Regions from separate parts of the Paenibacillus sp. 1182 genome, predicted to be linked through region 1. Evidence: riboswitches for the same ligand, from Rfam matches in the RefSeq annotation. Region 1 holds a riboswitch; each other region holds the start of a gene.
The links. A riboswitch is a leader RNA that binds a small molecule or an ion and turns the genes downstream of it on or off. The one in region 1 is predicted to bind cyclic di-AMP.

Region 1 (7,666 bases):
ATCTATTTACCATCGCATCGAGGAACTCATCAAGGAACGGGGAATGACGAAAAAGGCGTTCTGCCAGCAGTTAGGCATTAGTACAGGGAACTTCGGGGATTGGAAAAGAGGAAAAACGACGCCGGGCACGAATAAACTCATTGAAATCGCTTCTTTTTTTGATGCGAGTCTGGACTGGATTATGCTGGGTCGAGATATACAGGGTGAGGTGCTAAAGGAGTCGCAAGACCCTTATTTTTTTGACGCTTCAGGGCAACTGAATTGCCAGGGGGAACCGCTTAGTGAGGCGGAAAGAAATTTTATACTTGAGTATATTGAATTTACCCGCTTTCGTAAAGAGAAAAACCAGCGCAATTCTACTATAGGGTAATGGTTGCTTAGGATTTAATGGGGATTACTAATGAGTAAGGCTGAAAAATGAAAATTATTTCAGAAAAAGTTACTGTTTCGGAGGGGAAACATTTTGGGAGATCAAACTATTTATCAACGGATTGAAGCTTTGATTAAAGATCGGGGAATGACCAAGAAGGCATTTTGTGAAAAGCTTAAAATCAGTTCAGGGAATCTCGGTGATTGGAGAAGGGGGAAAACAACGCCGGGTACCACTCATTTAATTCAGATTTCGGACTTTTTTAATGTATCGCTCGATTGGTTAATGAAAGGGATTAAGCCGGGAGAAGGCGTACTTCAGGAGCAGAAGGCTGCTTATTTTTTTGGAGTGATGGGGCCACTGAATTGCCAGGCAGAAGATCTTGAGACGGAAGAACAGAATTTTATTTTAGAATATGTTGAATTTGCGAAATATCGTAAGCAAAAAAGTGAGAAGGATAAAACAAAGCCGGAATGATTTTTTTGGCTAAAGATTGTCTGGGTTGAAAACCCGTAAACGAACTGGAGGGGTTCGCTTTACGGGTTTATTTGGTTTCTTGGTGATATGGAATGACCTGTATGTAACTGGAATGCTTGTTGGATTTAGAGTGGCGATGCCTCCTTATAATCGTTATCGTCGATGTTCAGAATTGCAGCAACTTGTTTTCTGTACCTTTGTGCTTTGCGGGTGCCGTGAATCAGATTGGACAAGCGTGAAGGCGGAATATTGTGTGTCTCACAAAATGTTTTCTGATCCAGTCGAAGTTCGACAAGCCGTTGTTTGATGGCCCACCCGAAGGAGGTGACAGGCATTTTGTTGTTCAAAAGAAATCGCCCCTTACGGATTCTTACGGAATAATTGGTGTGTTATAATAATCATCAGTAAACATGTTAGAATTAACCATCTGAAACTATGATACACTTTTATACGTGTTTTTACAATCGTAAATACGTTATTTCGTCAAATTAATTACTTAGTTAAGTGCTAGGTGGTTCTGATAATCCGTAAGGGGGCAACATTAATGCATAGTTCAGCAAGCGGTTATCTTTATGCAGGACGGTATTATTATCGCTCATATATGTAAGTTAAAATAATTATAATATTTTTGTTTACAAATAGTTGATGAGAGAGTATAATAAATCTGTTGCCTCAATACATTATGATTTGCGGTCGTGGTGGAATGGCAGACACGCTATCTTGAGGGGGTAGTGGGCGTACGCCCGTGGAGGTTCGAGTCCTCTCGACCGCATTATATGCAAGACCTAGTTAAAAAAGCATCCTGACACGGTTTACGTGAAAGGGTGCTTTTTTTGTTAAGCATTTTCGTTATATTCTTTAGCCACGGAAGCCACGGTTGCAACAGGTCGTTTATTAACTGTGATAATGAAGAATGTCAGTTTTGCTGCAAAAGCTTCTCTATATCTCCCGCCAGTTTATCTGGAGTGGTTTGCGGTGCATAGCGCTTAAACACGTTACCTTCTCTTGTAATTAAGAATTTAGTAAAATTCCATTTGATCGCTTTGGACCCTAATACCCCCGGAGCTGTTTGGGTCAGGTAGCGAAATAAGGGGTGTGCTTGATCGCCATTGACATCTGTCTTGGCGAACATCGGAAAGGTGACACCATAATTGATCTGGCAAAACTCGGAGATCTCCTCACTGGAACCTGGCTCTTGTTTGGCAAACTGGTTGCTGGGAAATCCCAAAATTTCGAGCCCCTGTTCATGATACTGGTCATATAGCTCTTGTAGCGCTTTGTATTGGGGGGTTAACCCACATTTGCTGGCAGTGTTCACGATAAGCAGAACGTTCCCTTCAAATGTGGATAACGGAATTTGTTTCCCTTGCAGGGTTTGCGCATCATATTCATAAACGGTCATAGCATCTCTCCTCATTCAATATTCAGCAATTAAATTTTAGACAATTTAAAGAAGGGTTGCAAGCCTGGAAAAGCTGTATAAAGCCTTCAGGCGCTGTAAAATCGTATTTTGCTCAAAACAGTAAATCGCACCGCAAATGGAGCGAATTAAGTTGTTTCTTCTTATAAAAGCGGGTTAAATCGGTGTTTAGCTGGTACATATAGCGTATTTTCTTCTCTTTTTACAAAAAAAGGCCAATAACGCTTTACCCTACGCCAATATTGACATGCTTGTCATTTTCAAAAAGGGATGAAAAACAGAGATTAAAGGAGATGTGAGAAGCATAGTTGCATTGTAAGCGTTATTATTAATCTTCTATGCTCTAAAGCCCGATTTATAACCCTGCAGTTGAGCTTTACAGTCTTCCATGCGCGGGTGTATGATTCAAGACGTAATTTCAAATTAACTTGAATGAAGCAACAACGAAATGTCTATAGCGCTGAATTTTGCAGTTGCAAAAGCGGGGGAACCAATCGAGACTGTACGGCTTCGGAAGCCGTGTGTCTCATGGGGTGAATTTTCCGGTCAAGTGCCAGAAATAGGGCGACTCTCACGTCCGAATCCGACAGCTAACCTCGTAAGCGTACAGGGAGAGGCAACAAACCGCCGTGTGCAGCCATGGTTTATTTTATCATGGATATGTCAGAAGCCGGAGGAAAGCCTTTTTCCTTCGGCTTCTTTTTGTTGTCTTTTTATACCGGGAGAGGAGCTACTGATGGAAGGTCGGTTAATTATTGTCACTGCACCGAATGAAGCGGGCAGAAGTTTTGTGAAATTGCTTATTTTCAAAAAATTGGCGTTTGCAGTTCTCACGAATAGCGCCCAGGAGGAACGACAGCTCAAAAAAATGGGTGTGGAGCACATTGTCCGCATCAATACCATGCAAGCGGGAAAATGGAATTTTCCAAAAAAAGAAATTGGTAGTGTGTATTTGTTCGAGAACAGCTTGAATCTGACTTGCCGTTTCCTGCAAATATGTCGACCACTAACATCGGAATCGATCTATGTTATTACACACGGCTGTAATCCACAAGGAATTTATCGGGGATTGGGAGCGGACCATGTGATCTACACATTGAACGGAGAGGTGGGTTTTCTGCTGAACGGATAAGCACTTATGACATAGTTGTTTTATGATTTTATGATGGAATAAGAATGGCGATCTGAGGATCGATACGGAGGGTATAAACATGATGGATATATACATGCTGCTCGTCATGGCTGTGAGTTATGGAGTGATACTGCTGTTTGTACGCTGGTGTGATGCGCAGACCTCTAAAGGAGGACGAAGAGGATGATCGTTATACTCGGGCTTACGGCTATTGTGTTTATGTATTTAATCTACGCACTCCTGAACCCTGAAAAGTTCTAGTCACTTGTAGGGATAGAGCGGGCGGGAACAACAGATCTGAGCATTAAAGCATCATTGGTAGCAGGTTTTCGCAAACGTGTGCACTTCATAGATGGTCTAATCGGGTCTGTTGTTCCAAACGCAGGAGCATTTTGAAGGAGGAATAGAGGATGGAGCTGCTTCAAATTGGAATTGTGATCGTTATATTGCTGCTCTTGGTAAAGCCAATGGGTACATATATGTATCATGTATTCTCGAATGAACCGAATCGAACGGATCGGATTTTTGGCAGAACAGAAAAGCTGATTTATAAGGTAGTAGGCTTGAAGAAAGTGGAGAGCATGCGTTGGACTACGTATGTTATGAGTTTCATTGCTACGAACGTCGTGCTTGTGGCAATCAGCTACTTGCTGTTGCGTTTACAGGGAATGCTTCCCGGTAATCCGGCTGGAAACAGTAATATGGAAGCATCACTAGCTTTTAATACGGTAATCAGCTTTATGACGAATACGAATCTCCAACATTATAGCGGAGAAAGCGGGCTTACGTATCTGACACAGATGGCGTTCGTCACGATGATGATGTTCACTTCGGCTGCTTCCGGTTTTTCGGTTGCTGCGGCTTTTATGAGAGGATTGACGCGGCGCGGTGAAGGGATGGGCAATTTCTTTCAAGATTTTATTAAAGCTATTATAAGGATTTTCCTGCCACTGGCCTTTGTGCTTACGCTGGTGCTGGTGGGATTGAAGATACCACAGACGCTACAGCCTACGGCGGATCTTACGACGCTGAGCGGAACACAACAGCAAATTTCTATGGGACCCATTGCTTCTCTGGAGTCCATCAAGCATTTGGGGACGAACGGGGGCGGTTATGCGGGAGCTAACTCTGCGCATCCTTTTGAAAATCCAAGTCCTTGGACGAACGTGCTGGAAATTTTGGCAATGTGGGTAATGCCGGCTTCGTTGCCGTATACCTTTGGATTGTTTGCCCGTAATCGTAAGCAGGGCTGGATTATTTTTAGCTCCATGATGGTATTGTTTCTAATTTTTCTATCCATTACGTATGTGTCTGAGAAGACAGGTAATCCGTTAATCCAGACACTGGGTGTGGATGCTTCTCAGGGAAGCATGGAAGGGAAAGAGGTTCGTTTCGGTATTGGACAATCGGCTTTATTCACTGCGGTCACAACAGCGGCAACGACAGGTTCGGTCAATAATATGCATGATACACTAACCCCGCTAGGTGGCATGGCTGCTTTGGGAGAAATGATGCTAAACGTCATTTTTGGCGGCAAGGGTGTCGGGCTGATGAATATGCTGATGTATGCGATTCTGGGTGTGTTTATATGCGGACTGATGGTCGGGAGAACTCCGGAATTTATGGGAAGGAAAATTGAAGGCAAGGAAATGAAGCTGATCGCCATTGCCATTTTGGTACATCCGTTTCTCATTCTCGCCCCAACTGCGCTTGCGTTTATGAGTCATTGGGGATATGATGCGGTCACTAACCCTGGCTATCACGGGTTGACTCAGGTGCTCTATGAATATGCGTCATCTGCCGCAAATAATGGTTCGGGGTTTGAAGGTCTTTCAGATAACAACGTATTCTGGAATGTAACAACGGGGATGGTTATGTTCTTCGGGCGATATGTATCTATGATTGCATTGTTGGCTGTGGCGGCTTCGTTGAATGCCAAAGCGCCGACTCCGGTGACGACGGGGACACTGCGCACGGACAACAAGTTATTTGGAGCCATTCTGATCGGGGTCGTGCTGCTGATTGGTGCGTTGACCTTTTTACCTGTCATCGTATTGGGACCTGTTGCTGAATTTTTGACCATGTGAAGAAGAAAATGAGAATGGATGAACGGGGTGTTTGACCATGAAGGAACAACGCAAACACATGCTGGACAGAAGCATCTTGAAGCATGCGATCAAGGATAGCTTTATAAAATTAAATCCGATGATGATGATGAAAAATCCTGTCATGTTCGTCGTGGAGATCGGTACATTGGTCGTGCTGCTAATGTTACTGTTTCCCGGTTATTTTGGAACTGACAAGGAAATAGGCTTTAACCTGGCCGTGTTTGTTATTCTGTTGTTTACGTTGCTTTTTGCCAACTTTGCCGAAGCGCTCGCGGAGGGGCGGGGTAAGGCACAAGCTGCCTCTTTAAAAAAATCCAAGCAGGACACGCAAGCTAACAAGCTCGTCGGAAATGACATTCAGGTGGTTAGCTCAACCGAGTTGCGTAAGGGGGACGTAGTTATTGTCTCCCAGGGTGAAATGATTCCAAGCGATGGTGAGGTCATTGAAGGTTTGGCTTCGGTGGATGAATCTGCAATTACGGGAGAATCGGCTCCGGTCATCAAGGAATCGGGTGGTGATTTTTGCTCGGTAACCGGCGGAACGCGAGTGGTTAGTGACCGGATTAAGGTGCGGATTACGACAGAGCCGGGCGAGACATTTATTGATAAAATGATTTCGCTCGTGGAAGGCGCTCAGCGGCAAAAAACGCCGAATGAGATTGCGCTGAACACTTTGCTGATTAGCTTGACGATTATTTTTCTAATTGTGGTGGTTACGCTAGCGCCGATTGCCCGTCATTTTAACATTGATTTGCCTGTTCCTGTGCTGATTTCGTTGCTAGTCTGTCTGATTCCAACCACGATTGGAGGACTGTTGTCAGCCATCGGGATTGCCGGTATGGACCGGGTCACCCAGTTTAATGTGCTAGCCATGTCAGGCAAGGCGGTAGAAGCTTCTGGGGATATCAACACGATGATTCTGGATAAAACAGGTACAATCACCTTCGGGAACCGGATGGCGAGTGAATTCGTGCCTGTAGAGGGCGTGGAGAAGGCAGAGCTAGTGAAGTGGGCAGCGACTAGCTCTATGAAGGATGAGACGCCAGAGGGTCGCTCGGTTCTCGAGTTGATGCGCAAACAGGAGCATACGTTGGATGAATCCTTGGCGGCAGGTGGAACCTTTATCGAATTCAAGGCGGAGACCCGGATGAGTGGTCTGGATCTGGCCGATGGACGAAAGGTACGCAAGGGCGCAGTGGATTCCGTTCGGCAATGGATCGTATCGCAAAATGGCAGTGTTCCAGCCGATCTGGAGGAAAAAGCGAATCAGGTAGCCTCTGAAGGAGGTACACCGTTGGCAGTCGCGCTAGATGATCAGATATACGGTATTATTTATTTAAAGGATACAGTGAAGCCAGGCATGAAGGAACGGTTTGATCAGCTCCGGGAAATGGGTATCCGTACGATCATGTGTACCGGAGATAATCCGCTGACAGCAGCTACAATTGCTCGAGAAGCGGGTGTGGACGACTTTGTAGCTGAGAGCAAGCCGGAGGACAAAATCGCGGTTATCCGACGTGAGCAGGAACAGGGTAAGCTGGTTGCCATGACTGGAGACGGCACCAATGATGCACCTGCGTTGGCGCAAGCCGATGTAGGTCTTGCCATGAATAGCGGCACAGTCGCGGCCAAAGAAGCGGCTAATATGGTGGACTTGGATTCCGATCCGTCCAAAATTATTGAGGTGGTCGCGATCGGCAAGCAGCTGCTTATGACGCGCGGAGCATTGACAACGTTCAGCATTGCGAACGATGTTGCCAAATATTTTGCCATCATCCCGGCGATGTTCATGCTAGCCATTCCACAAATGGGCGCTTTGAACGTCATGGGGCTTGGCTCCCCGCTGTCCGCTATTTTGTCGGCGTTGATCTTTAACGCGGTTATTATTCCGCTTTTGATTCCGCTGGCCATGAAGGGCGTGAAGTATAAGCCGATGAGCTCGGATCGCCTGCTGGGACGGAATTTGCTGATTTACGGTCTGGGCGGTATGGTCGTACCGTTTGTCGGTATAAAGGCCATTGATTTGCTGGTGCATTTGTGGATTTAGCGCAGAAAGGGTGAACGACATGAGTGGTTTTTATCGGATGATGTCTGGACGCAGATTTGCTGCACACGAAAAAGCTGAATCTGGCGGACAAGGTCATAACAAACATACAGGG
Region 2 (7,666 bases), on a different contig from region 1:
GAAAGATAAAGCAAAATATTTTGGACCGTACCCCAATTCCTACGCGGCACATCAGACGAAGAAGCTGCTTGATCGTATGTATCCGTTACGCAAGTGTGGTGTAATGCCCAAGGAAGTATGCCTGTATTATCACATGCATCAATGTTTGGGGCCTTGTGTGAAAGAGGTCGAGAAGGAAACGTATGACCAGATTGGTCAGGAGATTGGTTCCTTTTTAAGCGGGGGACATGAGGAAATTAAAAAGGATCTTCAGCGTAAAATGCAGGAGGCCGCAGAGGAATTGTACTTTGAGCGGGCCAAGGAGCTGCGAGATCAGATTATCAGCATCGACGCGATGATGGAAAAGCAGAAAATCACCACATCGGATGCGAAGGATCGAGATGTATTCGGTTTTTCAGTAGATAAGGGCTGGATGTGTGTACAAATCCTATATGTCCGCAAAGGTAAAATGATCGAGCGCCATATGTCGACTTTTCCTTTCTACGGTGAAGCTTACAGTGATTTTATGTCCTATGTGACGCAATATTATAGTGACAACCCGGCAGTGCCGCAAGAAATATTGCTGCCAGATTCTCCTAGGCTGATGCAGGCAGAACAGGTCAATGTCGATCAACCGGTTGCGGCAGAAACTGTACTCCACAGTGCAGCTACAACCGATGCTACCGGACAGACAGATGAGAAAGCGATACAAACGGAGACAGAGCCTTCTGCTGACTCATTGCTGGTGGCTGAAGAACGAGCGACTTATGCAGCAACAAATCAAGACCAAGTTGGTGACCAAGATACCGGAGTAAAGGAAACAGAAACCCAACTATCCGGTGGACTGGAGGACCCGAGTACGGCGGCTCTCGCTCTGGCTGAATGGTTGGATGTAAAGGTACTTGTACCGCAGCGTGGACTGAAAAAGCAAATGACAGGCATGGCGACGGAAAATGCACGTGTTGCTTTGGACGAGAAGTTTAAGCTGATTGAGCGGGATGAGGAACGGACATCCAAAGCTGCAAGCAATCTCGGACGTGCCATTGGGCTGGATAGCTTGCACCGGGTGGAGGCGTTTGATAACTCCAACATCCAGGGTTCCGATCCAGTCTCAGCCATGATCGTGTTTATTGATGGCAAGCCTGCCAAGAAGGAGTATCGAAAATATAAGATCCGTTCTGTGCAGGGACCCGATGATTATGAAACGATGCGTGAGGTTATCCGACGTAGATATGAACGTGTGCTTAAGGAAAATTTGGAACGTCCCGACTTGATCGTTGTCGATGGTGGACGTGGACAAATTAAGGCGGCGACCGATGTATTGCAAAATGAGCTGGGTTTGTTCATTCCTGTGTGTGGTCTGGTGAAGGATGCCAAACATAGAACTTCCCAACTATTAGTGGGAGAGTCCTCTGAGGCCGTGACACTTGCACGCAATAGCGAAGAATTTTATCTGCTGCAACGGATTCAGGACGAGGTTCACCGTTTTGCCATCACGTTCCACCGCGAGCAACGCGGCAAATCTATGGTAACTTCCCGGCTGGACTCTATTCCAGGCATCGGCGAGAAACGGCGTAAGTTACTGCTTAAGCATTTTGGATCGCTCAAAAAAATAAGAGAGGCCAGTGTCGAAGACTTCCGGCCTCTCTCTATTGGGGATAAGCTTGCGCGTCAGATTATAGCTGCCCTTCGGGAGGAGGAGTCGTAGAATACGGCTCCTCTTTTTTTATAGGTTCAAACATAATTCGATTTGGCTTTTTAGGACTAAACCAATAAATGATGTAACCCACGATGGCTGGAAGTAAGATCCAGAATAGACCAGCGCTCACATTCACAGTGTCTCCCAGGCTCATCACACTAAGTCCCATTAAAATGCTGTCAAAAATAACGTGGCTGAACATGGCGGCAATAAAGCCGTAACGCAGGAACACAAAACTGAACAGCAAACCAAGAAAAGTCAGCTCAATAGGTCTGGAAATCACCGGATAGATTGGATAAAGTGTATGTCCCAGTGCCCAAATCAGCGTGGTGATCAGACACGCAACAAAAGTATTTTTTACTATTTTTTTGACCATCGGAATACCAAACAGACGGTAGACAGTCTCTTCTCCAATACCTGCCATCCAGGCCATAATCGGCAGTAGCCATGGATAAGCCATATTATAAGGGGATTGCGTGGCATCTGTGGTGGAGAATGTATTAAATGTGCGCTCCAGTATAAAGAACAAAATGGATTGTACCCCGAGCAAAATAAAGGCCCACAAGTAGCCAACATACATACTGCGAAGCACATACAGCCCGTAGCCCGGCTCTTTCGCACGCGGCCATGCATTCAGTCCAACCTGACGCATAAGCCCGTCACCGCCGACCAAGGAGAAGTAGAGCGCTACAGCCATGACGAAGGTAACACCAATCTGGAAAACCATAAGAAATATAAGCATGCCCTTACCGCCTGCTTCTGCTTGCAATAAAGGCAGCATGTTCATGGTCCCAGCTATACTAGCAATAAAGTATACAACGGATAGAACAATGCCGCGTACAAATGAAGTATGTCGTCGGGTGAGTGACGCATACACAATGGCAAGTACACCCAGTACAAAGCTAAATAGGGCATAACCCGCATAGGTCATCAAATTCGCCCAAAATGTTTGCTTTTCGATATAATCGGTATAGGACGACGGGGCCGAAAAGCTTTGGGTGAAGGAGCGAACATCACCGTCTTCAAAAGTAAAAGCCAGTGTAAGTACCGAGGCGCCGATTTTTTTATCGTCTACGGTATACTTTAATCCGCCTTCTTGTTCAGTGGTCGAGAGCTTCAAATCCGACGGCTTAAAGCCAAAGCGCTTGACCCATACTCCGGCCGCCTGCTCCTTGGCTTCGAGCGTCATGCCGTCCTCAGCCACACGTACAAGCCTGTTACGTGCTTGTTCATCCGTAGAAATATCAGCCTGTGTGTAATTGGTATTGGAGGTGATCCGTTTAAAGCTAACGACCTTCCCAGTGGATAAATCCACATGAATTTGCAGTTTACTCTTCGCTGAGGATTCAGGCAGATCGACCCGAAAGGTTTCGTAAGGGTAACGTTTTTTCCATGTACGGTCGTACTGTTGAAGCAGTTTTTCTCTAGATAAATAACCGTACAAATCTGTTTCGGCCTGATAGGTCACGACAGGCTCCTCAGGCTGTGATTCAGTATAGCCCAGCTCGGAGCGGGCGAAGTCCAATGCGTGTATGACCGCTTCTTGTTTGCTGATGACCTTTGCGTTCATTACTGATTCTGGACTCGGATTGCTAAGCGAGGGAATAAGCAATTGAAAGATAAAAAAGCAAATCAGGCCAATCCCGCCCAGCAAGCCTAATTTTTTGAAGTTGGCCGTGAGCACGACCGGTTTCCCGATAGGATTCATGAGTTTCCTCCTTAATCTGTAAATAAGAACATCCATTAAAGATATCATACTGCACAGGTTCCCGCCAACAGACCAGCGATATTCATGAAAATAGAGTGAAAGCACTTTAAAGTTCCAATAAAATTAGATAAGCTGCGATTAAACGATGCCCATTCGCAAAATAAAGCCAATTTCACGTTTTTTCGGCGAAATTGGTTTTGTGATCTGGATATAGAAGGATTATAATCTTGAGGCAATGCCTATGAAATACATAGGTAATGATATACAGTTGAGCCGAATTTCTATGGGAAAACGGGGGAACCATGTTACTGGGGTGAATTTTACAACCGATCCTGCTGGATCGGAAGTGTAAATAGGGCATACTGTGCTGCCCGAATCCGTCAGCTAACCTCGTAGGCTATGAGCAGGAACCAAGTCAGGCACTCGGTTTTCCGGTGTCTTTTTTTGTGCGTATAAAAGTGTTTGGATTGGTTAGACCGCTGCGGGTGCAGATTATTCTTCCGATTGCTGTTATCCCCGGATTTTTTGATTGTATACCCCCTTTAATGGTTAAAATCCGGAGATAAAGGCAAACGCTTCGCTTCTTCAGAACAATTCTGCCCCTTTCGCTACTGCCCGCCAATAGCACAGGGGGCCGAGTAGTGCTTGACATGCATTCTTCCTGTATTCAGGGAATGCTAATTATAGTTACTTAAGGTTTGGAAAAATCAAAAAATTCAGGGGCAACGACGATCGGAAGATCAAATGGAACGCGTAGCGAGCTTACACCGTATTAAATCACTGTTTTTATAGTTTTAAGGATTAGGAGAGAAGTGATGAATAGATGAATCCCAATGCAAGCTGGCTTCGGCTTTCTCCACCGCAGATATTCGTTGCGGGCTTTGCCATTATCATTCTTATAGGTAGTTTATTGTTAATGCTGCCGATCTCCAATACAACAGGAAAGCCACTTGCGTTTATAGACGCTTTGTTTACTGCCGCCTCTGCGACCTGTGTAACCGGGCTTGTCGTAAAGGATACCGGGCTCTTTTTTACCACTTTTGGTCAAGTTGTCGTCGTTGCGCTGATCCAGATCGGCGGTCTTGGCTTTATGACCATGGCTACCTTGATTGCACTGGTGTTCAAGCGTCGGATTTCCTTGCGGGAGCGTCTCATTTTGCAGGAAGCGATGAATCAGACTTCTGTAGAGGGAATTGTCGGGTTAATCCGTAAGGTATTACTGTACTCACTGGTTATTGAAGGCGTATGCGCTACGATATTCTCGGTTCGCTGGTCCTTTGATATGCCTGTAGGCAGGGCGATTTATTTTGGAATCTGGCATGCCATCTCCATGTTTAACAATGCTGGTTTTGATTTATTCGGTGAATTTCGCAGCTTGACAGGTTATGTATATGATCCGATTGTTAATTTTACCGCAATGTTTCTAATTATTTCTGGCGGCATTGGTTTTGTAGTGATGTCAGACCTGGCAGAATATCGCAAGCGCAAGAGACTGTCCTTGCATACCAAGGTGGTACTCAGCATGACGGGCGCTATGATTGTAGTCGGCACGCTCGTGATTTTTGTATTTGAGTTTACGAATCCAAAGACTCTTGGCTCGCTTGATTGGGGTGGTAAGCTACTGGGATCTTTATTCCAGTCCGTTACTCCCCGTACCGCAGGTGCCAATACGCTGGACATCGCAGGCTTGCGGCAGGCTACGCAGTTTTTTATCATCATACTCATGTTTATTGGGGCTTCCCCTGGCTCCACTGGAGGCGGGATTAAGACCACAACATTCGCCCTGCTCATTGGAGCAGTGATTTCGATGCTGCGGGGGCGGGAAGATATTGTACTGTTCAAGTACCGACTTGCGCAGGGACGAATTTACAAGGCTTTGACCATTACACTGCTGGGGTTGCTGTTCGTGATCGGGGTGACCATGATTTTGTCGGCAACCGAAGATCATCATTTTCTGATGATCTTGTTTGAGACGGTGTCTGCGTTTGGTACGGTGGGGCTGTCGATGGGGCTTACACCTGATTTAACAGTCATAGGTAAGCTGGTGATTACCCTGACGATGTTTGCAGGTAGACTGGGGCCACTCACGCTAGCTTATGCACTGGGGCCGAAAAAGGGTAAAGAATTATATCGTCATCCGGAAGGTAAAATGATTATAGGATAAGGGAGTTTTCGAGTAGATATGAAAACGCAGCAGTTTGTAGTTATTGGCTTGGGGCGGTTTGGCTCAAGCCTGGCTTTGCAATTGGTGGATATGGGGTGCGAGGTGCTAGGCATTGACCGGAATGAGGATGTTGTGGACAGTATGAGTGAGATGTTGACACATACTGTCGTGGCGGACGCTACCGATGAAGACTCGTTGCGATCACTGGGCATCCGTAATTTCGATTGTGGCATTGTTGCTATTGGTGATGACATTCAGGTAAGCATCCTCACCGCCATTTTGCTGAAGGAGCTGGGTGTGAAAAAAGTTGTAGCCAAAGCCATATCTGTGCTGCACGGGCGTGCGTTAGAAAAGCTCGGTGTGGACCGGATTATTTATCCAGAACGGGATATGGGTATCCGGGTGGCTCACCAGCTAGTCACGCCTAATTTGCTCGATTATTTGGAGTTGTCTAAGGAATACAGTATTGTGGAACTCAATGTACCTGCATGTCTGAATGGCAAAACGCTAGCAGAGCTAAATGCCCGTACTCGCTTTGGTTGTAGCGTCGTGGCGCTTCATACAGCGAACGGTATCCTGATCGCACCGACGGCTATGGATCGGCTAAAAGCAGACGATATTATGGTCATCATCGGTTCGAATGACAATATCGGTCGCTTTGAGGATGAGGTTGTTAATGTTAATGAAGAGGATTAAACCCTCTACACCATACGGTAGCCTGCAAACGAAGCCCGTGTCTCGCTAATCCAGCGTCGTGCTGTCGGACCGAGATCGGTCGTCTCCGAGTAAATGAGGGAGGTCGTTCGGCGTGTCTCCTTCAAATCGGGCAAGTACAATGCAGTGAGTCCATTATCCCGCAATAGTTCGCTACGCAAATAGGATTTGGGCAGCAAGGCTGAAGCCTTACAGGTTGGAAGCAGGCGTACAATCGCCTCGAAAGAGTCGATTTCCATACGGATATCCGGCATGATGCCGCTGCGCTGGAACAAGTCATCCGTCAGACTGCGGTACCAGGTCCCTTTGGAGAAAATAATCATCGGCAATCCTTGCAGATCTTTCATCGAGGCTGTTCCTGTCTTGACCGTTAATTCATGTCCGATGGGAACGACGAGCTCCAAATGATCATCAAATAGCGGAATGCAACGCAGTCCAGCTTCATGAATGGCAGACCCGACAATACCGGCGTCTGCTTTTTTGTCACGTACAAAGGCGACGATTTCATGGGTTTTACCGGTGAGCAGCTTCAGCTCGGTTTGAGGATGCTTGCTCATGAAAGCTTCGACGAGGGTAGGCAGCGTCGTTTGGAGCGTCGTGAGGCTTGCGCCGAGTGTAAGCATACTCTGGGCTTCATTTTTGTGCTGGGACAGCTTTTGTAAAAAGCGAAGCTGTCGTTGCCGTTGCTCTAGCGCGAATGTATAAACAAATCGGCCAGTGGACGTAATTTCGAGCCGTTTGCCCCGACGATCAAAGAGATTCACACCCAGCTCTTCCTCCAGCTTGGCAATTTTGCGAGACAGGGCAGGTTGGGACAGATTCAGCAGTTTGGAGGCTTTATTCAGGCTGGACTGCTCGACAATGACGGCAAAAGCGTTCAAATCCTCAAACAAATCATCCACTTCCTCTCTATATGCAAAAAAGACATAATAATTAATACGTATATTGCAATTCCATTATAAGCCGAAAAGGAGTAACATGAAAGCGACACAAGATGTTCACACTTTTGTTTTTCCTTATAAGGGACACCTTGTTGGACATTTCCTGTCGGAAACTGTCAATTTATATGTTATATTACTATTGAAAACGCTATTATCGGGAGAAGGGAGCATGACCTAGATGAGAGGATTTTATTCCAGAAAGCTGCATTCGCTTCTTGGCGTCATTCCGCTGGCTCTATTTTTTGTTGAGCATTTGGTGACGAACTTCACAGCGGTGGAGGGCGGCAAGGAAGGATTTAATCGCAGCGTGGCCTTCCTGAATGGTTTGCCACTGGTTATTGTGCTAGAAACGTTATTCATCTACTTGCCATTACTGTTCCACGGAATTTATGGCTTGTATATTGCTTATCAGGCTGACCCGAATGTCAAAAGATTCGGCTATTCACGTAACTGGCGCTTTC
Region 3 (7,666 bases), on a different contig from region 1:
ATGCGATTACCGTGAATCCCCCCTATATGCCGCTAAATGGTAGCGATATCAAGCTGAATCCTCACCAGGCAATTGCCCGTCATGAAGTGAACTGCACACTGGAAGAAGTCATTCAGGCATCCACCCGGCTTGTCCGTAATGGGGGGAAAGTATCCATGGTTCATCGCCCGCAGCGGCTGGGCGAGATTATAACCTTGATGCGTAAACATAGTTTGGAACCCAAAAGAATACGTTTTGTTCACCCACGAGTTCATATGGAAGCCAATATGGTACTGGTTGAAGCATTACGTGACGGTAAACCCGAGGTTCGTTTGTTGCCTCCGCTCATTGTATATCAGGAAAATGGGAATTATACTCAGGAGATAAGAGATATCTATGGAGAAGTAAGCAAGGGGGATTCTGTGTGAAAGCAGCTGTACAAAAAAGCTTTAGTAACAGCGAAGAAGAACGGGGAAAATTGTATCTTGTTGCAACACCTATTGGGAATCTGGAAGATATGACCTTTAGGGCAATTAACACCTTAAAGTCGTGTAGTATTATCGCTGCCGAAGATACGCGGCAGACACGTAAACTGCTCACTCATTTCGAAATCACACCGGATATGCTCTTTAGTTATCATGAACATAATAAGGTTGCCAGTGGGCCTGAACTGATACGTTACATAATAGAAGGGAAAAACTTGGCGCTGGTTAGCGATGCAGGTCTACCGGCCATTTCTGACCCTGGTTCGGATCTGGTCAAGCTGGCACTGGAAGCGGGAATTAGCGTCATCCCCATCCCAGGAGCGAATGCGGCACTATCTGCTTTAATTGCCTCAGGACTGGATACAGAAAGGTTCACCTTCGCTGGTTTTCCACCACGGGAGAAAAAGGACCTGGAGAAGCTGTTGCTATCGTTTCAGGTATCTCACGGCACAATTATTTTTTATGAATCGCCTCATCGTATTGTGAAGACATTGATGGTGTTGAAGGAAACATTAGGTTCACGCAAAGTGGTGCTTGCGCGTGAGCTGACCAAGCTGCATGAGGAATGGGTACGAGGAACCGTGGAGCAATGCCTTGCTAAACTAGAGGAAAATCCACCGATTGGTGAGTATTGTCTAGTGGTTGAAGGAAAAGACGAAGAGGAAGAAGAACAGGAACGTCAGGCATGGTGGCAGTCCTTATCTTTGGAGTCCCACGTCGCACATTACGAGCAAGAGGGACTTACACGCAAGGACGCAATGAAGCGTACAGCCACAGATCGTGCAATCTCCAAGAGAGATGTTTACAACGCACTCTTATGAATATCTGCCTAAACAAAAAAGGGCCTTCCAACGGTTGGGTTCAAACCGTGGAAGGCAACAAGGAGTGTATATGAAAAAGGTTAGAATTAACAATATCTGATAAGTCTATTATATACTAAAATTCTCAGTTTGTCACAGGTGTTGGGATTTCAGAAATGCAATCTTGGCAAACAATTTTCCCTTTGAAGTAAATTACGTTCTCAGCATTACCGCAGAAGATACAAGCAGGCTCGTATTTTTTAAGCATGATGCGTTCGCCATCAACATAAATTTCCAACGCGTCTTTTTCCCCGATTCCCAGGGTACGGCGCAATTCGATTGGAATAACAACACGTCCGAGCTCGTCGACTTTTCTTACAATACCAGTGGATTTCATCATAATAAATCAGGCTCCTCTCGCCGTTTAAAATAATATAAGTGTCATGATTCGACAAAATTTTCTCTTTTCTGATATTTACTATACCAACGATTCCCAAAACAGTCAACCTAAAAAATGTAGTAACAGTCTGATTATGCAAAAGTATTTAGATTAAAGAGCTTTACTCATGTGCATTGCCTTATCTTATTGATGATTTATTCAATTTGTCGATTTGGAAATGTCGAAAAACTATAATTCGACATATTACGACAAAGAATGTCGAATGAGGGAAATGCTTTAGGATTTTATTGTATTTTAATCCATTATTCCGAATATTAAAGGAGCTGATATCTTGCACCAGCCACTCAGTGAAGAAAAAGTATTTAAAGACCCGGTACATAATTACATTCATGTTCAGGATACTGTGATATGGCGGTTGATCAACACGCCGGAGTTCCAACGTTTACGCCGCATACGGCAGTTAGGCACATCGTATCTTACGTTTCATGGAGCGGAGCATAGCCGTTTTTCACATTCATTGGGCGTATATGAGATTACGAGAAGTATTATTTCTCAATTTGAACGTGGAGATTTCCCAGATTGGCCGAAAGAGGAAAGGTTGGTTGCTCTGTGTGCAGCTCTATTGCATGATGTGGGGCATGGCCCATTTTCACATTCAATTGAGGAAGCCTTTCATATGAACCATGAGGATTGGACATGCCGCATTGTACTGGGAGACACGAAGATCAACGCCGTGCTACGGCAAGTCGACGAGAAGCTTCCACAAAAGGTGGCTGCGGTTATAGCCAAAACGTATGATAAGCCGATTGTTGTTAACTTGGTGACCAGTCCGCTAGATGCCGATCGTATGGATTATTTGTTGCGGGATGCTCATTCGACAGGTGTCAACTACGGCACGATTGATTTGGACCGTATTTTACGACTGTTGCGTCCTCATAATGGGAGAATTGTTGTGAAGGAATCAGGCATGCATGCAGTAGAGGATTATTTAATGTCACGCTATCAGATGTATTGGCAAATTTATTTTCATCCTGTAACACGCAGCTCGGAGATCCTTTTACGTAAAATTTTCAAGCGAGCAAAGGAATTGTTTAAAAACGGATATGAGTTTGGTTTTCTGCTGGACCCGCTGCCGGATCTGTTGAAAGGAGAGCTTACAGTAGAGCAATATCTGATGCTCGATGAGTCATTAATTCAGACCGTATTTAGCCAGTGGAAACGAGAAAAGGACGAAATTTTAAGTGATTTGAGCAGCCGCTTTATGGACCGTAGATTGTATAAATATGTAGAGATTGAAAATATGGATACAGATACCATTGACAGTATTCGGAAAGCTTTGGAAGAGGCTGGTTTGCACCCTGAATATGATTTTGAAATTGATTTTCCGACGGATCTTCCTTATGATGTGTTTCGGCAGGGTGGCTCGACGGACAACCAGATTTTACTGCTTGGACGTCAGGGCGAGGTGAGTGAAATATCCGAAGTTTCGGAAATTGTGCGCTCCATAAGTGGTATTCACCGAGGGAAATATCATATGTATTTTCCCCAGAATAAATTGAACGCGGTAAAAGACAGGCTTCCTGCCGAAATAAGGAATTATTTTGTCAAAGAATAGACAACTATATAGAAATGTAAGTAAAAAAAGGAGATGTAAACCTTGGATTTGTTCGACACTCATACTCACTTGGATGCGCCACAATTTGACGAAGATCGTGAAGAAGTTATAGCACGTGCTGTCGAATCAGGAGTAACGCGGATGATCAATATCGGATTTAATCGTGAGACCATTCCATCCACCATGAAATTGGCCGAGACGTATGATTTTATTTATGCGGCAGTTGGATGGCACCCGCAGGATGCGATTACAATGCAAGAGGGAGATTTAGAATGGATTGCATCGTTATGCAGTCATAAGAAGGTCGTAGCCATCGGAGAGATCGGTCTGGATTATTATTGGGATACATCACCGAAGGATGTTCAGCATCGGGTGTTTCGAAATCAAATTGGTCTGGCTCGTGAGCTCAAAATGCCCATTGTTATTCATAACCGGGATGCCCATGAAGATATTGTTAAGATTTTGCGTGAGGAAAAAGCGGGTGAGATTGGCGGAGTCATGCACTCCTTTTCTGGGAGCTGGGAGACAGCCCAAATGGTGCTGGATATGGGATTTCACCTTTCCTTCGGTGGTCCTATTACGTTTAAAAATGCCAAGCAGCCAAAAGAGGTGCTGGCACAGGTGCCACTGGACCGTCTGCTCATTGAAACGGACGCGCCCTACCTGACGCCGCATCCGTTTCGCGGGAAGCGAAATGAGTCTGCGCATGTGAGACTGGTAGCAGAGGCTGCAGCCCAAATTAAGGGGATTACAGTGGAGGAATTAGTGTCAATAACGACCCAAAATGCCTTGGAACGATTTGACATTCAATAAAAAAGCGAAGAAATCGATCAAAATAAAGAGATAGACGAAGCTAATCATGAATTTGTTGCAGGAAACTCGAGAATATTACAATATTTTAACCGAATATTTTGAAAAATGTACTTGAAACCTGCTTTACAACATGCATAGAAACAGGATATCATCTTTTCAGTGAATTGTTGTTTGAATGTAAACATCAACAAGTCATTTCATGAACCAGTCTCGCTGAGTCCCTTTTACAGGGAACGGGGGAACCGATATGGCTTACAGTATGTCCGGCGTATGTGCAAGAAGGGAACGTCCCTTCCGCCAGCCGGCTCGACCTAATTTCTTTTCCCGGATGGGATTGAACAGGTGGAGGAGCCGTATTTCGATTTCTTTCTGGGTCTTCGGGGTGAATGTGAAGGCGACCGCCATGAGCGGTTGACCCAAGCTAGGGCGACTCTCTACGTCCGAACCCGACAGCTAACCCCGTAAGCGTAACAAGAGAGAAGCCATCTCGTGCATGAGTTTTCCCGCATATTCACACATGCCGGAAGCCACGAAAGAGCTCTCTAGTCTCTTTCTTTGGCTTTTTTTGTTGTGAATAAAAGAAAATCTGTCATCATACTGTGGTTAAACAGGGGAGGACAGCATGCCGCGAAGACGGGTACATGGTGCAGGACAGTCGCAGTTTGGGCTTGTCTTGTAGAAAATCTGTTATAGTCACGTCAAATCTCAACTATGTCTTACTCCAGACGGCGGGCTATGTAAGGAGGACGGAGGAAATGGGCATTTTCCAAAAAGAGGAGACCCATGAGTCACGCTCATCCAGCATGTCTTACGTATTGCGTTGGAAGCAAGAGAATGTGCGCCAGGCTGCTTTGGTTGCTATTTTTCTAATCGCGCTAACGATTATGATTTCAATTCTGATGTACACGCAATCTAAAAAACAAGTCTTTTTTGTCATTGATGGCAAGGCATCTGCGGTAGAAACCCGGGAATCCAAGCTTCAAGATTTGCTGAGCGAGCATTCCATTTCACTTCAGCCGCATGATACAATTTCTATGCCGCTAAATGGAGCAGTACAGGATGGGGACCGCGTAGTCATTAAACGTGCCAATCAAGTTAAAGTATCTTCAGGCAATGAGACGAAAAAGCTGTACACAACAGAAAATACAGTAGAAGGTGCCATTCGTACCTCGGGCTATAAATTATCGTCAACGGATAAAGTTTATCCTGCGTTGGATGCCTCTGTTTCGTCTAACATGGACATAAAAATCGTCCGTGTGAAGAAACAGCAGGTCGAACAGAAAAAACAGGTGCCTTATCAGGTCATCAAAACGGCCGATCCAAGTCTTTATAAAGGCGATAATCGGGTCATTCAAAGCGGCAAATCGGGTGTGGTAGTCCAGCACGTTCAAAAGGTATATCATGATGGAAAGTTGGTATCCAAACAGCTGGTTAACAAGGAAGTTGCACAGAACCGTGTGGATAAGGTTATTGCGGTAGGAACGAAGAAAAAGCCGGTCGTTCTTGCTGCTTCCGTCGGTCCCAATGATGCGGTTAAGACAACAACGGTTAGTTCGGGCAGTGCTGTCCGTAAAGCAGGCGTCAATTTTAAATATAGCAAAGTTTTACAAAATGTCTCCATGACGGCGTATTCCTCACAGGAGCCAGGTATCGGTACACGTACTGCATCCGGCACGCGCGTGACGGAAGGCCGTACCATCGCTGTCGATCCGAGTATAATTCCAATCGGCTGGTGGGTGTATATCGAAGGAGTGGGCTTCCGCCGTGCGGAGGATACCGGTGGCGCGATTAAAGGCCACAAAATCGATGTGTATTATGAGAGTTTGAGCCGAGCCAACCAATTTGGTCGTAAGCACGGTAAAACCGTATATGTTATCGGACCGGTAAAGCCTGAAATCAACTAAAACAGGTTGTGTATGTTGAGGGCAATGCGATAGTATTAACAACATAGTTATGCCATGCTAAGAAGAGGATATCCTCTTCTTATTTTGTTTTCAAAAGCAGGGAAAGATAAATATAGCTTGCTGTGTAGCAGTGGAGGGAAATGCAAATGATCAAGGAAGTGATCGTGGTAGAGGGCCGGGATGATACGGTGGCCATTCGCCGCGCTGTTGAAGCGGATACGATAGAAACTGGCGGCTCAGCCATTAATAAAATGACGCTGCGTAAAATTGCATTGGCGCAGGAGCGGCGGGGGGTCATCATTTTAACCGATCCCGATCATGCAGGGGAGCGCATCCGTAAGATTATCGCTTCCAAGGTACCCGGCTGCAAGCAGGCCTTTATACCCGAGGCAGAAGCGACGCGCAAAGGAGATATTGGTGTGGAGAATGCCTCACCGGAAGCGATCAGACACGCTCTCGCACGGGTTCATACGACAGTAGAAGGCGCCGACCCGCTGATTGAGTGGGCGGACCTGATTGATGCTGGACTTATCACCCACCCCAATGCTGCTGCACGCCGTATGGCCTTAGGGAATGTGCTGGGTATTGGTTATTGTAACGGAAAGCAGCTACATAAACGGCTCTCTGTATTTCAGATCAGCCGCGAGGAATTTGCCGGAGCGCTGGCACAAATTGAAAGTGAAGGATTGTGATATCCGTATGACAGGAATTCAAGATATAGCAACACCGCGGCGTACAAAGGAAATTATTCAACGGCACGGTTTTTCGTTCAAAAAGAGTTTGGGACAAAATTTCCTGATTGATCAAAATATTCTCAATAAGATTGTGAATGCTGCCGGATTGGATGAGACGAAGGGCGCACTTGAGATTGGTCCTGGGATTGGCGCTTTGACTGAGAAGCTGGCGCAATCGGCCAAGGTAGTTACCGCTGTCGAGATTGACCAGCGGCTACTGCCAATTCTCGAAGAAGTGTTGGCCCCTTATGAGCATGTGAAGGTACGTCATGGAGACGTGCTGAAGCTGGATTTACGCGAGGTGTTTGCAGCTGATTTTGCAGACGTGAGTAAAGTAAGTGTCGTGGCTAATCTGCCGTATTACGTTACTACACCGATTCTGATGAGGCTACTGGAGGACAAGCTCCCTTTGGAGAATATCGTCGTTATGATCCAAAAAGAAGTGGCTGAGCGTATGGCTGCGTCTCCTGGAACGAAGGATTACGGTAGCCTGAGCATTGCAGTACAATATTACAGCGAACCTGAATTGGTCTGTATTGTACCGAATACAGTATTTATTCCCCAGCCAAATGTGGAGTCTGCAGTCATTCGGTTGCGTGTACGGGAAGCCCCTCCGGTGGAAGTGGTGGATGAGAAGCACTTCTTTGAAGTGGTTCATGCTGCTTTTGCCCAGCGTCGTAAAACGATTTCCAATAACTTAAAAAGCCGATTCTTCACCAAAGAGAACAGGGACACGCTGGAGCCGCTGTTGCAACAAGCTGGTATTGAACCCTCCCGTCGAGGAGAAACGCTAAGTATTGAGGAATTTGCGCGTCTCAGTGCTGTTCTGGTGGAAGCAGGTATATCCTAAGCTGGAACCAAACTGTGCATTCACCCATACGATATACGAGGGGTGATACAGTGTGATGAGTTTAGGAGACTTGGTCGTTCGGAAAT
Region 4 (7,666 bases), on a different contig from region 1:
GTAATCTCTGGGTGGGCTTCCATTACACGATTCCTTACGCTATGAGCATAGGAGACGGGAATGGATTGCTCCAATAGCTGCATCAGCTCCGTAATCTCTGGATGACGCTCCTGCGTAAGGGAAGAAGGAGAAGGGGAGCTGAGGAAAAAAGCATTCCGGCGCCGTGTTTTTCTGTTTCCCCGGTTCCTGCGTAATGCACGGAATATAAACCAAAAAATGATGAGGTCTATCACAATAAACAACGTCCAAAAGCTACTCATACTATCCATGATGGCTGGCTACTCCTTTCTGAAATAACACGGAATTAAGATTTAGCGTTCGTTATTCAGCAGAGCGAATTCTTTTTTTATCTGGGCTAGCAGTTCAGGATTCGTGATTACATCGCAAGCAGTCCATGCCAAAGTTCTCGCAGCCAGCAGCATTCCTTCCATGGCTCGGTCCTGCATCGCCAAATCGCGGAATTCTGGTGTATGCAAGGCATGCTTCTCGTCAATAACTTGAATGTAAGGATGGATAGCAGGGCAATGAAGCGATACATTTCCGATATCCATGGAGCCATGATCTTCGCCTTCCGTTATATCTTCTTGCGAAATGCCAGCCTGCACCAAATTTGCGGTAAACGCATCGGAAAGTACACGGTTCGTGACCATTTCATCATAAGAAGTCTCATAATTGGAGGTCTCCAAACGACACCCGGCCTGTAAAGCAGCTCCTTCAGCAATTTGAATAACACGGCGAGTCAGCGGGTTCAGTTCTTGACGTGTAGCGGCCCTTACATAAAATTGGGCTGAGGCGTAATCAGGAATAATATTGGCTGCTTGCCCACCCTGATTAATGATCCCATGGATACGCACTGTACTTTTTACTTGTTGACGGAACGCATTGATGCCATTGAACGTTTGAATCACAGCGTCCAGCGCGTTAATGCCTTCGTGCGGGCTGGCAGCCGCGTGAGCGGATTGACCAAAAAATTCGAATTGTACAGCATCAATCGCCAGCGATTTGCCTGATTTTTCGTAACGATCATAAGGATGCGTCATAAGTGCTATGTCGCAATCATCAAACAAACCGGCAGAGGCCATAGGGACCTTAGCACCACGAGTTTCTTCGGCAGGTGTGCCGTATACCCGTACTTCTCCACCAGTTTCGTCGATGATCGACTTGAGGCCAACGGCAGCACCGGTACTCATCATGCATATCAGATGGTGCCCACAGGCGTGTCCTAAACCTTTCAGAGCATCATATTCTGCCAGAAAAGCAACAATCGGTCCGGATTTTTCAGCTTTGTAAGTTGCAATAAAGGCTGTTTCTATGCCCAATACGGGTGCCTGGACCTCAAAACCGTGAAAAATGAGTTCTTCTTTTAAACGGGCAGCGGCCAGAAATTCCTCGTTTCCAAGTTCAGGATTTGCCCCAATATATAACGAAATGTCCTTAAAGCGTGGGGCATGCTGCTCAATTGTCTTTTGAATGGTCTGTTTAAAATTCATGCTGAAAACTCCTTTATATAAGCTGTAATGTAGGTACTGCGCTAGGTATGCTGAAATTGTACTATAACATTCATTGCATAATCATGCATATTCATTTATAATGACACAATCTTATTTATTATAAAGAATTTAAGGAGAGAAAAAAAGATTGAAAAAGGCATATCGTTTTACCGCCCTGGTTTTGACGGCGGTTATCTTGCTGTTGACGGGTCTTCCCATGCTCAATGCATACGGAACGGAAGCAAAGCCACAGAAAAAACTTGTAGTGGGCATGAGTGCCGACTTTCCGCCGTATGAGTTTCATAAAGTTATTAACGGTAAGGATACTATTGTTGGCTTCGATGTGGAAATCGCGAAGGAAATCGCCAAAGATTTGGGTGCGGAGATGGTCCCTGAGGACATGAGTTTTGACTCTTTGCTACCTGCTCTGCAAAGTGGTCGCGTAGACTTGGTACTGTCCGGTATGACACCGACGGATGAGCGTAGAAAAAGCATTGATTTTTCAGATGTATATTATCGCTCCAAGCAAGTCATTATGGTACGCCCAGAGGATAAAGACAAATATCCTACGATGGCTGCTTTGAAAGGCGAGAAGATTGGCGCGCAAAAGGGGAGTATTCAGGAAGAAATTGCTCAAAAAGTACCCAATGCCTCTGTAACCTCACTGGACAAAATATCCGATCTGGTACTCCAGCTGCGGACCCAGCGTATCAACGCTGTTGTGATCGAAGATACGGTTGCTAAAGGGTACACGTTAGATGGGACCGTAACACTTGCCAAAGCGATACCTGAGGATGCCGGAGCAGAAACTGCTGTAGGTATACGCAAGGGGAACGCAGAATTGCTTGCCTCTGTAAATAAAACGTTGGCTCGCCTGAAAGCGGACGGGTCGATTGAAAAGTTTTCTACAGAAGCGAGTGCACTCTCGGCAGATCGACAGGTTTCTTCTAATAACATCGTAGATATTTTTTGGAAATACCGCAGTCTTTACGCTACGGGTATTGGTTACACTCTGTTGCTGTCTGCACTCGGAGTACTGTTTGGATTTATCATTGGTCTGATCGTATCCTTGTTGCGGATGAGTGGTATACGCATCATTGAGTGGTTAGGTACCACATATGTGGAGATCCTGCGTGGCACACCTATGCTGGTGCAGCTCATGATCATTCACTACGGGATTGCTTTGACGCTGGGTGTCAATTTTACTCCACTCCAGTCCGGTATAATCACATTGTCTCTGAATAGCTCGGCATATCTGGCTGAAATTTTCCGTGCAGGTATCCAGGCAGTAGACCGTGGACAGATGGAGGCCGCACGCTCATTGGGTATGGGACGAGGCAAAGCTATGCGTCACGTCATTTTGCCACAAGCGTTTAAATCTATTTTGCCTGCTATAGGTAATGAGTTTATTACAATTATTAAAGAATCCTCCATTATTTCGACTATTGGTATGGTGGATATTATGTATCAAGCCCAGGTCATTAAGAATATTACCTACGAAGGATTAAGTCCGTTCATAATCACAGCCGCTATTTATTTTGTAATGACATTCAGCTTGTCTAAGCTGCTTGGTTTATGGGAAAGGAAGTTGAGAGCCAGTGATCACCGTTAAACAATTGCGTAAATCGTTCGGCAAGAATGAGATTTTAAAAGGCATTGATATAGATATCGCCAAAGGAGAAGTTGTCGTTATCATCGGTCCCAGCGGTTCGGGGAAGAGTACGTTTTTGCGTTGTATGAATCTGTTAGAACAGCCGACGGATGGGGAGATTTTATTTGAGGGCGAGCCGATTACAGCTCGTGGTCATAATATTAATGTAACCCGGGAAAAAATGGGGATGGTGTTCCAGCATTTTAATCTGTTCCCACACAAAACAGTGTTGCAGAACCTGACGCTTGCACCGACGCAGGTTAGAAAACAGTCAGGTAAGGAAGCGGAAAAAATTGCATTAGAACTCCTGCGTACCGTGGGGCTCGAGGATAAGAAGAATACCTATCCGAACCAGCTATCCGGTGGTCAGAAGCAACGTATTGCGATTGCGCGTGCTTTGGCCATGCAGCCGCACGTAATGCTGTTCGATGAGCCGACTTCTGCATTGGACCCTGAAATGGTTGGAGAGGTTCTGGATGTAATGAAGAAGCTCGCCGAAGGCGGTATGACAATGGTAATTGTAACGCATGAAATGGGCTTTGCCCGCGAGGTAGGCGATCGAATTATCTTTATGGATAACGGTCAAATTGTGGAGCAGGGTGCACCAGACCAGGTATTTGGCACTCCAAGCCATGATCGCACTCGTGATTTTCTTGCCAAAGTATTGTAAGAAAGTGCTGGTCTAATCATAAAAAAGCTCTCCGTTGACGGAGGGCTTTTCTTATTTTGTCACCATTTCCCCATACTTTCGTAACAAATATCGATTTCTTAATGACAAAATTGTAACGAGTGTAGTATGATGTTCAGGGTTCCCAACATTTTCATGCGGATAAGGTTACAAAATTGTGATATTATGCAGTAAGCCAAAACTTACCGGGACAGCATGCGGTTAGACAAGCGCTGAAATGCTGGCCCAAACTATGGGAAGTGCGGGGGACGTAACAACGGCAGCCATTCCGATACGTCATAAGACGATGAGGAATATGCCTAGGGGTGAATTGCACAAGCATAGGGCTTCTCCTGAGTCCGAATCCGACAGCTAACTTCGCAGGCATAAAAGAGGAGGTACATATCTTTGAAACATTTAAAACATATTGGTAAAACGATGAAAATTGCGGTGCTTGCCGCAGCTATTGCAGGGTTGGCACAGACAGCTGGAATAGCGGATGCTGCCTCGCTTCACACTGCCAAAGAGGGCGATACCTTCTTTTTGCTTGCTCAACGTTATGGAGTATCGGTAGACGAGCTAACAAAGGCTAACCCAAACATTGCCTCCAGCAATATATATGCAGGTCTGCAAATTAAGGTGCCTGGCGAAAAAAGTGTAAAGGCAGCTTCGGAATCGAAGCCGCAGCTTCTTACGGAGAAAGCAGCAGCGAATGAGGCGCCAACGATTGAAGCTTGGGGTAAAACATTCAACTATAGCAAAATAGTTGACGTTAAGGCTTCAGCGTATTCTGCCGCAGCCGATGAGAATGGTAAATGGGGCGCAGTGGACTACTACGGCAATCCGCTTAAACTAGGTACAATTGCGGTAGATCCTAACGTCATTCCGATGGGCACGAAAGTACTGGTTACAGGCTACTCCCATCCAGGTTTGCCGGATCATTCTTTTGTAGCTGTCGCTCGCGATCAGGGCAGCGCCATTACAGGAAAGCGGATTGATATCTTTATTCCAGGCAACAAATCATTTGTGAACGACTTTGGATTTCAAAATGTGAAGCTGTACGTTATTGATAAATAGCATTGTACGTATATACAGTTTAATTAAACATAATATATATTATGTAAACATAACGCCTATATCCGTATATATCTAGGTCGGACTCTTATCAGGTCCTATCCGTAAAAAGGCTGTCTTGACGAGCAGAATACTTCTGCTGGTAAGACAGCCTTTTTACGTTGCTTTAGCTTGGACCTCAATTATAAACATACTGTTATTTTCGTTCCGATGTGTGGAGTAGCCGGGGGACTGTCACAAATTTGTAGCCCTTAGCTTTTAGAGAGTGAATTAGACCCGGCAAAGCTTGGACAGTGCCTTGCAAGTTGGAACTTTGACCTCCACCAGCGTGCATTAAAATAATAGAGCCAGGCCCTGTAGCTGGAATCACATTTCGCTGAATTTGTGTTTTACTTAGTCCCTTCCAGTCGAGAGAGTCTACATTCCAGTTGACAATCATGTAGCCATGACGACGTGCCCACTTTATTTGAGGCTCTGTAATTTCACCGTAGGGTGGACGAATCAACTTGGGGCGAAAACCTGCGCTGGCTTGTAAAATACGTTCTGTTTTTGTAATCTGGTTGCGAAAGCGTTCTGGTGTAGCCTTCCTAAAATCCGGATGAGTATAGGAATGATTTCCTATAGCATGGCCTTCACGGATAATACGACGTATAATCCCCGGATGCTTTTCCGCACGGTGACCGACGATGAAAAAGGTGGCTTTGATGCCGTTGGCGTGTAATACGTCCAAAACCTGCGGCGTATACCTAGAATCGGGCACATCATCAAAGGTTAAGGCAATTTGGCGGGTGTGTGGGCCGCACATTTTAAAAATGTCCGCATGTTTTTTACGCAACATTGCTAATGTAGGAGTAGCTCGATCTGTACTCAGATGTACAGAAGAAGCAACAGCTGCTTCCTTGGGATGGGGCGTTCCGATCTTGGGAGGCGCATCCGCGTGAACGGGTAAACTTGAAAATGCTAGTAACAGTGCCAAGCATGGCAACACTCCCCTGTACGGCATATGTATCCCCCCTTTTCGTGCAGTGGTACCTAGTGGTGCTCTCGACTATTATGTACCTGTCCTATTAAAAATATGCTGGTTACCAAGTTAGGCTCATAAACGTCTGGAAAGAAGTTCGCGATGAAATGATTATCAATGAAGATGATGGAGCTAAACGTACATATTCTCTTAAACATGACCGAAAACAAGAGCATTTTCGCAAGTTTTAGCCTTACAACGGATTCGGTATCCCGTGACAGCTGGTGTATAATGGGGTTGCAATTCATAATTATACAGACATGGAATTGAAGGAAGGAAGGATAAAAGTGACCGACTTGTTTACTCCTTATCAATTAAAGGGGCTTTCTTTAAAAAATCGGATTGTTATGCCCCCGATGTGCCAATTCAGTGTGGAGGCCGAGGATGGAAATCCGACGGATTGGCATCATGTCCATTATGTGAGCCGAGCAGTAGGAGGTGCTGGTCTTATTATTGTGGAAATGACAGCGGTTCATCCTGATGGACGTATTACGGATCGTGATTTAGGTATTTGGAGTGACGAACATATTCCTGCATATCGTAAGATTGTAGAGGAAGTTCACAAGTATGGTGCCAAAATTGGCATTCAACTAGGCCACGCTGGACGCAAGGCCGAAGATGCTGAGCAACCTGTGGGTCCTTCTTCGATTCCTTTTAGCGAACGCCTTAAAAAGCCGCACGCCTTAAAGACAGCAGAAGTCAGGGAACTGGTTCAGGCATACAAAGAAGGCGCGCGCCGCGCGGTGGAAGCCGGTTTTGATACGGTTGAGATACATGGCGCTCACGGCTATCTGATCCATCAATTTCATTCGCCTTTAACAAATACGAGAGAAGATGAATATGGCCAGGATCTGTCACTGTTCGGTGTTGAGGTCATACATGCTGTTAAAGAGGTTCTTCCTGCTGATATGCCTGTGCTTATGCGGATATCTGCCAAAGAATACGTCGAGGATGGATATAATGTGGAATACATAACAGGTGTAGGGGAACGATATCGTGATGCAGGTGTGGACATTTTCCATATCTCTTCTGGTGGCGAGGGTCCAATTGGTTCTGGCGGAGGGCCGTCTGCGCGTGCTGGCTATCAGGTGGATTTAGCTCATACCGTCCGTGAAAAGCTGAATGTACCTGTAATTGCTGTTGGATTACTGGATGATTATGAGGACGCCCGTCGGGTTGTTCAGCAAAAAGAAGCTGATCTGGTAGCAATAGGCCGCGCCATGCTGCGTGATCCCTATTGGGCGTTGCATGCATCGCGGGAGCTAAAAGTACAGGCCGACATCCCAGAGCCTTACTTGCGCGGCTTTTAGATAATTTTTGAAACCCTCTTTGCAAAGCTTGCGTAAACATGTGTACAGAGCTTAAAATTTAAGCATTCAACTCTAGGAGGAACTTCACATGTCTATTTTCAAACGATTAAGAGATCTTACGATGTCCAACATTAACGCCATTATTGACAAGGCAGAAGATCCAGTTAAAATGACGGACCAATACATTCGTGATATGCAAGAGGACCTGGAAGATGCAGAGAAAGCGGTAGCCGCTCAAATTGCTATTGAAAAGAGATTCAAACAGCAATACGAAGAACAGGCTGCTTTGGTAAAGAAACGCGAAGAACAGGCACATACCGCTGCAAAAGCACAAAATGTAGATCTGGCCCGTCGCGCGCTGGAAGAAAAGAAATCTGCTGAACAAAAAATGAACGAGTTCAAAGCTGGTTACGAACAGAACAAAGCTGCAGCCGATAACCTGCGTGGCAAGCT

Region 2: another riboswitch for cyclic di-AMP. It lies ahead of JOD82_RS17235 (TrkH family potassium uptake protein); the one in region 1 lies ahead of JOD82_RS15590 (hypothetical protein).
Region 3: another riboswitch for cyclic di-AMP. It lies ahead of JOD82_RS27125 (resuscitation-promoting factor); the one in region 1 lies ahead of JOD82_RS15590 (hypothetical protein).
Region 4: another riboswitch for cyclic di-AMP. It lies ahead of JOD82_RS02150 (3D domain-containing protein); the one in region 1 lies ahead of JOD82_RS15590 (hypothetical protein).

What each region holds. Positions count from the first base shown of each region.
Region 1 is NZ_JAFICR010000007.1:112,899-120,564, reverse strand. It holds gene JOD82_RS15615 (helix-turn-helix domain-containing protein) at 1-370, shown strand, start outside; gene JOD82_RS15610 (helix-turn-helix domain-containing protein) at 464-847, shown strand; gene JOD82_RS15605 (hypothetical protein) at 973-1,194, opposite strand; tRNA gene JOD82_RS15600 (tRNA-Leu) at 1,537-1,619, shown strand; gene JOD82_RS15595 (glutathione peroxidase) at 1,764-2,249, opposite strand; cyclic di-AMP (ydaO/yuaA leader) riboswitch at 2,716-2,888, shown strand; gene JOD82_RS15590 (hypothetical protein) at 3,004-3,399, shown strand; gene JOD82_RS29780 (potassium-transporting ATPase subunit F) at 3,583-3,660, shown strand; gene kdpA (potassium-transporting ATPase subunit KdpA) at 3,810-5,486, shown strand; gene kdpB (potassium-transporting ATPase subunit KdpB) at 5,524-7,554, shown strand; gene kdpC (potassium-transporting ATPase subunit KdpC) at 7,574-7,666, shown strand, end outside.
Region 2 is NZ_JAFICR010000008.1:130,035-137,700, forward strand. It holds gene uvrC (excinuclease ABC subunit UvrC) at 1-1,687, shown strand, start outside; gene JOD82_RS17230 (CPBP family intramembrane glutamic endopeptidase) at 1,656-3,386, opposite strand; cyclic di-AMP (ydaO/yuaA leader) riboswitch at 3,648-3,800, shown strand; gene JOD82_RS17235 (TrkH family potassium uptake protein) at 4,210-5,550, shown strand; gene JOD82_RS17240 (potassium channel family protein) at 5,569-6,246, shown strand; gene JOD82_RS17245 (LysR family transcriptional regulator) at 6,252-7,157, opposite strand; gene JOD82_RS17250 (succinate dehydrogenase cytochrome b558 subunit) at 7,384-7,666, shown strand, end outside.
Region 3 is NZ_JAFICR010000020.1:8,689-16,354, forward strand. It holds gene JOD82_RS27095 (tRNA1(Val) (adenine(37)-N6)-methyltransferase) at 1-407, shown strand, start outside; gene rsmI (16S rRNA (cytidine(1402)-2'-O)-methyltransferase) at 404-1,285, shown strand; gene JOD82_RS27105 (AbrB/MazE/SpoVT family DNA-binding domain-containing protein) at 1,410-1,664, opposite strand; gene JOD82_RS27110 (HD domain-containing protein) at 1,996-3,279, shown strand; gene JOD82_RS27115 (TatD family hydrolase) at 3,322-4,092, shown strand; cyclic di-AMP (ydaO/yuaA leader) riboswitch at 4,294-4,576, shown strand; gene JOD82_RS27125 (resuscitation-promoting factor) at 4,848-5,996, shown strand; gene rnmV (ribonuclease M5) at 6,143-6,688, shown strand; gene rsmA (16S rRNA (adenine(1518)-N(6)/adenine(1519)-N(6))-dimethyltransferase RsmA) at 6,696-7,580, shown strand; gene yabG (sporulation peptidase YabG) at 7,636-7,666, shown strand, end outside.
Region 4 is NZ_JAFICR010000001.1:432,370-440,035, forward strand. It holds gene JOD82_RS02130 (glycine-rich domain-containing protein) at 1-269, opposite strand, end outside; gene JOD82_RS02135 (M20 family metallopeptidase) at 312-1,490, opposite strand; gene JOD82_RS02140 (ABC transporter substrate-binding protein/permease) at 1,639-3,102, shown strand; gene JOD82_RS02145 (amino acid ABC transporter ATP-binding protein) at 3,089-3,811, shown strand; cyclic di-AMP (ydaO/yuaA leader) riboswitch at 4,042-4,210, shown strand; gene JOD82_RS02150 (3D domain-containing protein) at 4,217-4,885, shown strand; gene JOD82_RS02155 (polysaccharide deacetylase family protein) at 5,079-5,885, opposite strand; gene JOD82_RS02160 (NADH:flavin oxidoreductase/NADH oxidase) at 6,191-7,213, shown strand; gene JOD82_RS02165 (PspA/IM30 family protein) at 7,302-7,666, shown strand, end outside.